Regions from separate parts of the Paenibacillus sp. p3-SID1389 genome, predicted to be linked through region 1. Evidence: riboswitches for the same ligand, from Rfam matches in the RefSeq annotation. Region 1 holds a riboswitch; the other holds the start of a gene.
The links. Region 1 has a riboswitch for thiamine pyrophosphate ahead of M3G15_RS14860 (ABC transporter substrate-binding protein). Riboswitches for the same ligand answer to the same signal wherever they lie in the genome.
Positions count from the first base shown of each region.

Region 2: it holds a riboswitch for thiamine pyrophosphate, as region 1 does, so the genes downstream of both, M3G15_RS05910 (ECF transporter S component) here and M3G15_RS14860 (ABC transporter substrate-binding protein) in region 1, are expected to answer to the same signal.

Region 1 covers NZ_JALXVO010000036.1:40,850-46,561, reverse strand. The annotation lists gene M3G15_RS14880 (hypothetical protein) at 1-156, shown strand, start outside; gene M3G15_RS14875 (ABC transporter ATP-binding protein) at 176-991, opposite strand; gene M3G15_RS14870 (ABC transporter permease) at 1,021-1,791, opposite strand; gene M3G15_RS14865 (MTH1187 family thiamine-binding protein) at 1,788-2,081, opposite strand; gene M3G15_RS14860 (ABC transporter substrate-binding protein) at 2,139-3,176, opposite strand; TPP riboswitch at 3,362-3,474, opposite strand; gene M3G15_RS14855 (cold-shock protein) at 3,781-3,981, shown strand; gene M3G15_RS14850 (cold-shock protein) at 4,154-4,375, shown strand; gene M3G15_RS14845 (CcdC family protein) at 4,566-5,057, opposite strand; gene M3G15_RS14840 (beta-propeller fold lactonase family protein) at 5,209-5,712, shown strand, end outside.
Region 2 covers NZ_JALXVO010000009.1:58,444-64,155, forward strand. The annotation lists gene M3G15_RS05895 (YheC/YheD family endospore coat-associated protein) at 1-784, shown strand, start outside; gene M3G15_RS05900 (energy-coupling factor transporter transmembrane component T family protein) at 882-1,685, opposite strand; gene M3G15_RS05905 (ABC transporter ATP-binding protein) at 1,682-3,307, opposite strand; gene M3G15_RS05910 (ECF transporter S component) at 3,307-3,912, opposite strand; TPP riboswitch at 4,021-4,132, opposite strand; gene asd (archaetidylserine decarboxylase) at 4,314-5,111, shown strand; gene M3G15_RS05920 (DUF4097 family beta strand repeat-containing protein) at 5,154-5,712, opposite strand, start outside.

The sequences.
Region 1 (5,712 bases):
CCGAATCTCTCAGATCCGGCGGAACCTTTAGAATCCATCGAATCGGTGACCTGGCTGATCGCCTTTGCAGGGGAAGCCAAGCATCTGCAACGATGGGTCGAACTGATGCTGGATGTGGATCAGGTGGAGGTTACTGAGGTTGCGATGGATTTCTAGCAGCAGGAGGAAGTCTGATTCAGACTCCTCCTGCTGCTGTTTTGCGTTGTTCCGCCGCCATCATGGCCGCAATCTCCCGTTTTAATCGCATAAAATCGGGATCCTCCGTCATTTCCTCGCGCCGCGGCCGGGGAAACGGCACCTGAATGGTATGCAGCACACGGGCTGGCCGGTTTGAAAATAAAACAATCGTGTCCGAGAGCATCAGTGCCTCCTCGATGCTGTGCGTAATCATCAGGACGGAGCGCTTATTCTCTTCCCAAATGTCCAGCAGCCAGCGCTGCATTTCGCTGCGCGTTAAGGCGTCCAGCGCACTAAACGGCTCGTCCAGGCACATCACTTCCTGGGGGGCGAGCAGGCCCCGCAGGAACGAAGCTCGCTGCTGCATGCCGCCGGATAACATATGGGGATAAGCCCGTTCAAACCCGCTTAACCCGGCTTTTTGGAGCCAGTGCTGGATGTCCGCACGGGAGCTCCGGCTTCCGGCCTCGGCGATTTCCTGCGCCAGCACGACGTTCTCCTCGATCGTCCGCCAAGGGAATAACGCCGGCTGCTGCGGCACGTAACTGATATGTCCGCGCTGGCCGGTGACTGGGCGTCCCTGAAGGAGCACTTCGCCTTGATCCGGCGCAGTCAGGCCGCCGATGACGTGAAACAGCGTGCTTTTGCCGCAGCCGGATGGGCCGATGATCGACACGAATTCGCCGGCCGGCACCCGCAGCGAAATGTCTTGAAGGACCGGGACCTCCCGGCGTCGGTCGCGGAACGTTTTATGGATCTGCCGGACCTCCAGCGCGGGGATGGCGTTATCTCTATGCGTTGATGCTTCGCTCATGAACCAAGCCTTCCTTTCCGTAAGCTGCCCTATCTCCGGTCGTTCGCCGGTTTATAGCGGACAAGCCATTTTTCCAACAAAGCGACGCAGGCGAACATCGCGAGGCTGATCGCCACGATGATGGCGATGGCGACAAAGATCTTATCCGTGCGGAACGACGCCTTCTGCAGCATCATATAGTAGCCGATGCCCTTGTCCGCGCCGATCCACTCGGCAATGACCGCCCCCATGACGCTGTATGTTGCGGCGATTTTCACCCCGGACATGATCGAAGGGATCGCGTAGGGCACCTCCAGCTTGCGGAAAATATCCGCCTTGGACGCACCGATCATTCGCATATAATCGAGCATCGCCCGATCCGTGCGGCTCAGTCCGTCCATGGCCGCCACGGCGACAGGGAAGAAGCAGACGAGCGTAATGACGATAATCTTCGGCAGGATGCCAAATCCAAACCAGATCATCAGCAGCGGCGCCAGCGCAATGGTTGGCACGTTTTGACTTAGGATGATCAGCGGATATAGCGACGCCTTCAGAAACGGGACATAATGCAGGACAAACGCCGTCAGCAAGCCTACGAGCGTCCCGATGGCAAAGCCGATAAGCATCAGCCGCAGCGTCGCCGCCGTGTGTTCCCCTAAGCTGGCCGCACCGGCAGCCGCTTCACGACCGATATCCACCGGGCTGGGGAGAATCCACTTCTCGATGTGGAACCAGGCGGTAGTGCCCTGCCAGATCAGCAAAAACAAGATGACCGCCACGAGGGGCGGCCAGATGCTGTGCCAAAGGCTGCGGAGATTCATGGCCGATATTTTTCAATCAGCTTATCCATGCTGACGCCTTTGGGATTGTACGAAATTTTAATTTGCGAAATGATGCCCGTACTGCCGAACTCAATGACGGCTTCGTTCATTTTCTTCACGATGGCCAGCAGCTCGTCGAGATCCCCCTCCATGGTCGTCTCCAGGGGGTTCACCTGATATTTGACCCCGGATGCTTGAATCACTTCAATGGCCCGGTCTACATAGGGAATGACGTCTTCGCCGTTGGGTGTCTTCGGAATGATCTGAATGCTTAATAACGCGTTTGGCATGGGTGGGTTCATCCTTTCGAATAGGGATTTGGCATCATTGGGTTAAAGTATAGTAAATTATTCGCTTGGCAAAAACTCGTTGGTAAAAGCGGCATCTACGTCAAGCGGTTTTTCCAGCAGCTTGCGCTCAAACATCCAATCGGAGTAGTTCTGCCACACTTCTTTCTTCTGCTCGCCCCAGCGCGGAGCATCGTCCTTGTATTTCGGGCTCAGCCATTTTTGACTGGCCACCACCAGGTCCTTGTCGAGATCCGGTACGGCTTTCAACAGGATTTGCGCCGCTTCTTCCGGATGGTCGATCGCATAATTGTAACCTTTAGACACGGCCCGCATAAAAGCCTTTACCAGCTCGGGGTTGTCCTTGATCGTCTTCTCGTTTGTCACGAGTACCGGGGTGTAGTAGTCCAGCTTCTCGGAGAAATCCTTGACATACAGCATGTCGATCGGCTCGCCCCGCAGCTCGGCCTCAATGCCTGTCCAGGCGTAGAAAATCCAGGCAAAATCAATATCCCGCTTCACCGCCGTAAAATAATCGGCATCCCCGATATTAACGAATTTCACCTTGTTGACATCAGCGCCTTGCAGGTCCATGATCGATTGGATCACCGCTTGTTCCACCGGAGAGCCCCAGCCGCCGTAGGCTTTGCCTTCGAAGTCTTTAGGCGATTTAATATTCTTGTCTACGGGGGCAGCGAAGCCGGACGTATTGTGCTGAATGATCGCGGCAATCGAGACGAGCGGGACGCCTTGGATCCGGCTTTGCGTTACGTTCTCCTGCACGCTGACGCCAAACGGCACCTCTCCGGAGGCAACCATCGCCTCAGCACCGCCGGAACCGGGCAAGAGAATGTCCACATTCAGCCCTTCCTCGGCGAAATAGCCTTGATCCTTGGCGACGTAAAGCCCGGTGTGGTTCGTATTCGGGCTCCAGTCGAGCACAACTTTAACATCTTGCAGCTCTGTGTTAGAACCTTGATTTGGTGCGGCGGCTTCGGTATTTTGCCCGCTTGGGTTTCCGGCTTTCGCCTTCCCGGCGCTGTTCCCATTCGCTCCGCCGCAGGCGGACAATATCAGCAGCAAGCAACCGAGAAACATGGCCAGTGCGGTACGTACTTGAACTTTCACGACTTCTACTCTCCTTCGTTGGTGTAGATTTCCGCAGCTTGTTCTTGGTATAACCCTGGATGTGCGTCCTTAAGCGTAACTTCCAACTTCCGGATACAAAAAAACGTCCCGGATCCGGGACGCAATAGGCAATGGAAATGACATGTAAAATAAGTTCATCACCATGGTATGGCTCCCTACGCTGGCATTATCCAGATCAGGTTGAAGGGTCAGTATCTTGAAGGGATACACTCTCAGCCGGCCAATTCCAGCACCCCTGAACAATATGACTGCAGATTACATCTGTCATTATAGTTTTCGCCAACTGGATTTGTCCAGTCTTTCCGGACCAGCTTGCAAAAACCAGGGGATTTGCTTTTTATCTGGCAAAAGGATATAATGAGTTCAAATCATGGTTTTGAAAGAGGATATCATTCACGCATTGAAAAGGGTGTCACTTTATAAAACTGGAACTTTTTTCAATGTGTGAATTTTTTTTATACAAGTGGTGCATGTTCAATAAGGGTCAGCCTTTATTGAGCGACTTCTGTTAAAAAAATGAATCATGTTAATCTTGAAACAGGAGGTATTCCCCATGGAAACCGGAACAGTGAAATGGTTTAACGCTGAGAAAGGTTTTGGCTTCATCGAAGTGGAAGGCGGAAATGACGTATTCGTTCATTTCAGCGCAATCACCGGCGAAGGCTTCAAAACCCTCGACGAAGGCCAACGCGTACAATTCAACGTGGTTCAAGGCAACCGCGGCCCGCAAGCCGAGAACGTTGTAAAACTGTAAGTTAGTTAGGAACTGCTCTTAATGCGTGCTCGCATTAAGGGCAGTTTTTCTTCGCGAAGATCATTCATGAGGTTAATTTTTCAGAAGTCCGCTTCTGATGGTACATATAAAGCTGCAACAATTACATCGATTCACCTGGTTGGAACGTTCACCTTGAAGAGGAGGGGAATTTATGAACTACCGTAAAAAGACGTTAGAGGAAATTCCTGAGGAAAATACGCCGGTATGGACCTGCACTAGCGATGACTGCAACGGGTGGATGCGGGACAATTTCACCTTTGAATATAGCCCCGTATGTCCGCTCTGCTCGTCCGAGATGGTCATGGGGATGCGCATGCTCCCTCAACTGAGCAATCCAAGCTCCGATCAAAGATCGTCGTCCAAGAAGGCATAGGCGAAAGCTGCTGCCGGAATCGGAGAGCGCGGTGAGCAACAACAGCCGTATTCGCTTCATGCGAGTACGGCTGTTGTTGTATTCATCCGGGTGATAGATTGGAAAGTGATGCAAAAATAAAATCTCCATAAAAGGATTGCATCTATATAGAAAATTTAATATGTTTGAGGTGCTGCAACGGTTTCGTGAATCATGAGGAGGCGGTATTCCCGGTCATTGCCCGGTATTGCTTGAGCATATACAGCCGCCAGCGAATAATCATGCCGTAAGCGAGCAGGAAGAACAGCGCCGCGGTTTGCATGACGGAGACGTATTGTTCTACGGCCTCATGCAGCAAGAGACGGACGACCAGCAGTCCAATCAGGATAAAGATAAAGCTGCGGGAACGTTCCGCGTAAATTTCGCCGCCGATGTTCTCGAACTTGGTTGTCCGAATCAACGGATAGGAGAACAGGAGCCAACCGAAAGCGAAGGCGATTACGCCCCACAGGAGAGGAATGTGCGTTTCCGGCACAACAAACATGAAGAGGCCGGTTGTCATTCCTAGCGGGGGAATGATGATTTTCTTCACCGTGACAGGCCGACGACTGGCTTTCAGACGGATAAACAGAACAGCGACGGCCATGGCCATTGCACCAACGGTAAAGGCGGCTTGCATATAAGAGGGATTCATTAGGTTCATAGAGGTTCCCTTTCTGTAAGTATATAGTATGTATATATTGAGTATTTAGCGAAATGGAATAAAGTGACTAGCGAATAGCGATTCGCGAGAACATTATAACATACTCGTCTGCACTTGTTTCAAACTTGGTAAGGGAAGGGGAAGAAGGAAGATGAATAGCGAATTAACGGTCGCCGTCCATTGCTTGTTGTATTTAGATTCCAAGGAGGATCGCATGGCCAATAGCGAACAGATCGCCTGCAGCGTCGCGACCCATCCGGCCCGTGTACGTAAGGTGCTCAGCCTGCTTCGCCGCCACGACCTGGTGACGACGAAGGAAGGGGCCCGCGGCGGGTACTTGCTAAAGTGCGAGCTTTCGCAGGTTACTCTCGGCGATTTGTACCGCATCTTCGCTCAAGGATCGCTGCATCCCAACTGGTGTTCCGGCAGCGAACACTCTTCCTGTAATATCTCCTCGAACATCCCTGCCGTGATGAACCAGATCTACAGCGGGGCAGAGAAACAGGTGGAGATGTTTTTTGATCGGCTTCCGTTGTCTGAAGTGAAGCAGATGCTGGATGAATTTGAGAAAGAGAAGGAAGAGAAATCGGTGAGCAAGGAAGCTGGACCGAATTGGCACTTTTTTGTGGGTTCTTATGCTGATCGCGGGGAGCCC
Region 2 (5,712 bases), on a different contig from region 1:
TACGACCAACCGTTATGGAAAAGACTTCATCCACCGCTTGCTTTGGGGCGCTCCTCACTTGCGGCCGTACCTTCCGGCGGCGATGCCGTTAAACTCCGGCAACTTGCGGAAAATGATGTCCCGCCATAGTGACCTCATCCTAAAGCCGATCCGCGGCTCCGTTGGCCATGGCGTAATGCGATTGCGATATATGCCGTCGTCAGGGTGGGAACTCACTTATGCTTCGCCACTAGGCAAGCAGCAATGGAGGACGGTTCGACTGCACCGGGGACAACTGCCGCCCTGGGCCCGGCGCATGCTACGGCGTACGCCGTATCTCGTGCAAGAGCGTATTCCGCTGGCGGAATACGAGCAGCGCCCCATCGATCTGCGGATCACCGTCCAGCGGGGCGGCGGAGGCGATTGGAGCGTGACCGGGCGCTTCGCCAAAGTCGCTGCTGCAGGCAGCTTTGTGTGTAACCTCGCCAGAGGCGGCGAAGCCCTTCCCGCTGAGGAGCTGCTGGCCAAAGCGCTCCCGGAGCGGATCGTCCCGGCGGCCCTTGCTCACGTCAATGAGCTTGCCCTGACCATCTCCCGCTATCTGGGCAACCGTCTCCCGCATCTCGCCGACCTGGGGCTGGACATTGGCTTAACCGCAAGCGGGAAGCCTTACTTTATCGAATGCAATGGGCGTGACCAGCGTTACGGCTTTCGAAAAGCCGGATTGCTGGATGCTTGGAAGGATTCGTATCGTCAGCCGATGGCTTACGCCCGTTATTTGTTAGACCAATCGGACCGGGCCTAGCCAAATGACCAAAGCCCAAAAAAAAGGGCAGATTCCTCTCCACAGAGCAGGCTGCAAACCGCCTCCGGAAGGAATCATGCCCTTTCGTTTCATAGATTTAATGATAACGGACATCCGCAATGTGAAATGGCGGGTACAAGACCGCCAGCAAGTAAGCTGCAGCCGCAAACAAGGCGATGAGCAGCAATGTCAGCACATCGTACCGGGAATAGGAAGTCGGGTAATAATACGTGCGCGGCCGATTCCCGTCGAACGCTTTCGCTTCCATGGCGACAGCAACGCGATGGGCCCGCCGGATGCTCTGGGATAGCAGCGGCACAGCATACAGCTTCGCATGCGCGACAAGGCCGGGCAGTCCGCGCGGACGGCGAACGCCGCGGATCAGCAGCGCATTGCGTCGGACAAGCAGCTCCTCCCAGACCATGGGAAGTAGCCGGACCGAGGCCATAAAGCTGTAGGCGTATTTTGGCGGCAGCTTCGCCTGCTGCATCAGCGCGTAAAACAAGGCGACCGAAGGAGTCGTCAACACGAACAACAGCCCTTCGGCGGCAAAGGCCACCGCTTTAAACCCGATATGAATCCCCCGGTAAAAGCTTTCTTCGGAGATGCGGAACAATCCCCACGACCACCAAATTTCCGTCCCTTTGCCAAACAGAATCATCGTCGCCGCTGAGGAGGCAAAAATCAGCGCAAAGGGGAACAGAAGCAAGGCGACTTTCCAGGGCTCATATCCGCTGAACAGGAACAGCAGGAACGTAAACAAGATCGCCTGATAAAAAATAAAATCGAGCCGGTGCGTAAATAACGTCAGCAGAAACAGCAGGATCATCAACGCCAGCTTGGCGGCCGGATTCGCCTGGTGCAGCCAAGTCCGCCGCTTCGGGGTCAGAAAACGTCTCATCTTGATATCACCGCCTCTGGACCGGAACTCCCGTGTTGTTTGATTTTCGCGGAGGTGGTATCCGCTCCCCGTCCGGCCGATCCATTTGATCCAGGTGACTCACCGGCACCTGCCGGAGATCGATCCACCCGCCGGGTCAACCGCTGCGACGTTAGCCGTCCGTCCCGCACCTCCCAATGCTGGGTGGCCACCTGCTCCGCAATCCGCTCTTCATGGGTAACCATAAGAATCGCCGTCCCGCGCCGGCGCAACGCCTCGCATAGCTGCAGGATGGCGAACGTGTTCGCCGCATCCTGGCCGAAGGTCGGCTCATCTAGCAACAGCAGCCGTTGCTCGCGCACCGCAGCCGCAGCCACGCTAAGACGCCGCTTCTGGCCCAGCGACAACTGGTAAGGATGCCGCATCTCCAAGCCGGTTAGACCAAACTGCTCCAGATACGCCGTCACCCGACGGTTCAGCGCATCGCCGCCAAGTCCGTCCTCCCTCAGCGAGAAGGCGACTTCGTCCACCACCCGATCGGCGACAAACTGAAACTCCGGATTCTGGAACACAAATCCGATCTCACGAGCGGTCGACTCCAGCATTCGTCTGCGGGCACGGCGGCTGAGCTTCCCTGTCTCGATCCGCTTTCCCTGCAGCACGAATGCTCCCTCTGATGGCAACAAGCCGATCAGGCTGAGCAACAGCGAGCTTTTCCCAGCACCGTTAGGTCCTGTGATCGCAATCCAATCCCCGGGATACACGGCGGCTTGCCCGACTTCAATCACCGGCCGCCCTTGCCGGAACCCGCAAAAATCGGTCAGTTCCACGGCGGCAGGTCCATCCAATCGCCGTTCATCTTTCACCGGCTCTAGCAATCGACGGCCGGCTTCGGTGGCAAAATACGCCTCCCAGACGCCGGGATACCAGATCCCAAACTCAATGAGCTCGGAACGGTACGTGTCAAACGCTACGTCCGGTGCCCCCTCGCCCAGCACCTGCCCGTCCGGTCCAAACAACACGACGCGGTCAACGAGACCCAGTGCCGTCAACTCCTCGATCCGGTGCTCCACGATAATCAAGGTGCGATCCTCGGCCACCTTGGCGATCGCTTGCCAGATTTGCTCGCGGCCCTGCGGGTCCAGCAAAGCCGAAGGCTCATCCAGCAGCAGCACCTCCGGATCGCCAAGCAGCACCGATGCGAGCGCCAACCGTTGCTTCATCCCTTGGGACAGCGAATCGATCGGCACATGGATCTCAGGCAGGTCCAGGCCCACCTTGGCCAATGCGGCCTGCATCCGCGCGGGCATATCCTGCTTCGGCACGCCTAAATTTTCTAAGGCAAAAGCCAACTCCTCATCCACATAAGGCATACAAAACTGCGTATCCGGATCCTGGAACAGAAAGCGCCACGACGAGGGAAGCTGCTGCGCGGACGTGCGCATCGGAATCTCTACCAAGTCTGGAATGATGCCGCTCAGCACCTGGAGCAGCGTCGATTTGCCGCATCCGCTGGGACCCAGCAGCAGCACATGCTCCCCGCGCCGCACCGAGAAATCCAAATCCTTAAACACAAACCGGTCTTCACCCGGGAACTTGAGCCGCAGCTCCCGGACCTCAGCTGCCGTCGTTTCCTTCCGCATCAGTCATTCAACGCCGCATAGTCTTTCGGATCAACCGGTCGCAGCAGCGTCGTAACCCCTGTCGCCTCTACGGCCTTCACGACGGCATAAGCGAAGTACCCGCAGATCAGCGCCGAGCTGACGGCCCGCATCGCATATTTGGCGGTCAAGAGCCATGGCTCGTAATCCTGCACATATCCGTAGAAGAAATCCGGGATAACCGAACCCACGGCAGCTCCGATCCCGGCTAATGCAGCAACGGAGCCGGAAAATTTCCGATACCGGAACGCAGCGAACACCAGCTCCGCCCCTAAGCCTTGCAGCACGCTGTAAAGAATCAGCTGAACTCCCCATTCGCTGCCGAACAAAATTTCCACATGGGCCGCAGCGACCTCCGCGATCAACGCCACCCCCGGTTTGCGGATCAGCAAGAACACCAGCGTTGCAGCCAGGAACCACATTCCGTACACCAGTTCATCGGCCTGGAAGAACAGGGGGGAGAACAAATTGTACACCGAGCTCCAGAAGTGATACACCACGCCCAGCACCAACGAAACCAACACCGTCACCAGCACATCGCTTAGCTTGAGGCCACGCCCCGTTCTTTTTTGAACAACCTCCGACATCTTCATCTCTCCTCTTGATCATTTGGTTTAAATCCTCGCATCGTAAAAAAAACCGCCTGAATAAGCTCAGACGGCGGTCAGGTCACGGGGGCGCACGTAGGCACAAAAAGTCCCGGACGATCGATTCTCTACGCTGGCATTATCCAGATCAGATTAACGGTCCGCGGCGCAATATGCCGCTATCTCAGCCTGATTCGCTCAAGCCCCCGTATCCCTATGCGATTGATATAAACATACACCAACTCCGCCCAGGCATCAAGCCTAAATTTGTACAAATCTGTAAACTAGGAGTTACCCGTCCTGTATTGATTTCGGCCTGATTCTGTGTCAAGATAAGCGGAAGTGGCAACGAATTCATCAATACCAATGCAGCATTACTGGACAGACTAGGAGGATGCGATTTGGCCGCGACATGGATGAAATGGATGACAGAGCTCTCCTCCCGGAAATGGTTATCCCGGTTGATGGGCAAGTTCTCCCATTCGGGGGTTAGCCGAGCAATGATCCCTTTTTTCGCAAAATCGTATGGCATTCCGCTGCATGAAGCGGAGAAGGAGCTTCGGGAATATCGCACGTTAAACGAGTTCTTCACCCGCAAATTAAAGCCGGGCATGCGCCCGCTGCACGCGGAGCCGGGAGTGATGATCAGTCCAGTGGACGCGCTGATTACGTTTATGGGCGAGGTGCAATCCGGCACGATCTTGAACGTCAAAGGACAGGATTATTCCTTGGAAGCGCTGCTGGACGGCTCCCCTCGTGTAGAATTGTACAAACACGGTTACGCCTTTGTTCTTTATCTGAGTCCTACCGATTATCACCGGATTCACGCACCCGTGACGGGCAAGAAGCTGGAATGCGAGCACATCAAAGGCCGGGCCTACCCGGTGAACGATTTTGGCATGCGCCATATGAAGAAGGTGTTGTGCCGAAACGAACGCTTGATCACTTACATTTCCCACGACTATGGGGAAATCGCCCTCGTGAAGGTCGGCGCGATGAACGTGAGCAGCATCCAGTACACCGACCCTTCGGCAAAATCCTGGGAGCAAGGCGACGACCTGGCTTATTTCGAGTTTGGATCCACCGTCGTTCTGCTCACCCAGAACGGCACCTTCACCCCATTGCCTGAACTTGCGCCCGGACAGAAGGTACGGATGGGCGAAGCGCTGGGCTGGTTTAACTCCGCAAAACCAAGCTAATTCAGTGATCATCGCCCGCCGGCTTCGGCCGGCTCTTCCCCTTTATTGCACCGTAATGCTGCCGATGGAAGTCTCCAGCGCGACCAACGGCCCTCCGCCGCCCCGCTCGCTTCGTCCCTTCGCGGCTCCAATGACTTCGCCCAGTTCGCTGGACGTTTCGAGATCGCAGGCTAACGACGGATCAAGCGTTGCCGTGATGCTGCCAACATCGGTGATGGCTTGAAGCTGACCGCCCGTATCCAGCGTGAGAATATCTAGATTGATGCTGCCGGTGGCTGTACGGATCGATGAATCCCCGGACAGACGGGCATCCTCGACCCGAATCGACCCGACCTCTCCCTTCAGCCGGTAGGTTCCCGTAAGCCCGCTCGCCGCGATCTCCCCGACATGGTTCGTGACTTCAAACTCCTGAATCCCGGCAGGGACCTCAACGACATAATCGATGCGGAATTCGGTAAAATGCAGCTCCTTCTGCGCCCAATCCCATAAATTTTGGTCCGGCGCGCCTTTGGCGTGCACGCGCACCTGAGCCGTATTGCCCTGAGAGGTGACGGTCACCTCGCTCTGTTCAAACAACGTATCCAGCTTCTCCTTACGTGCC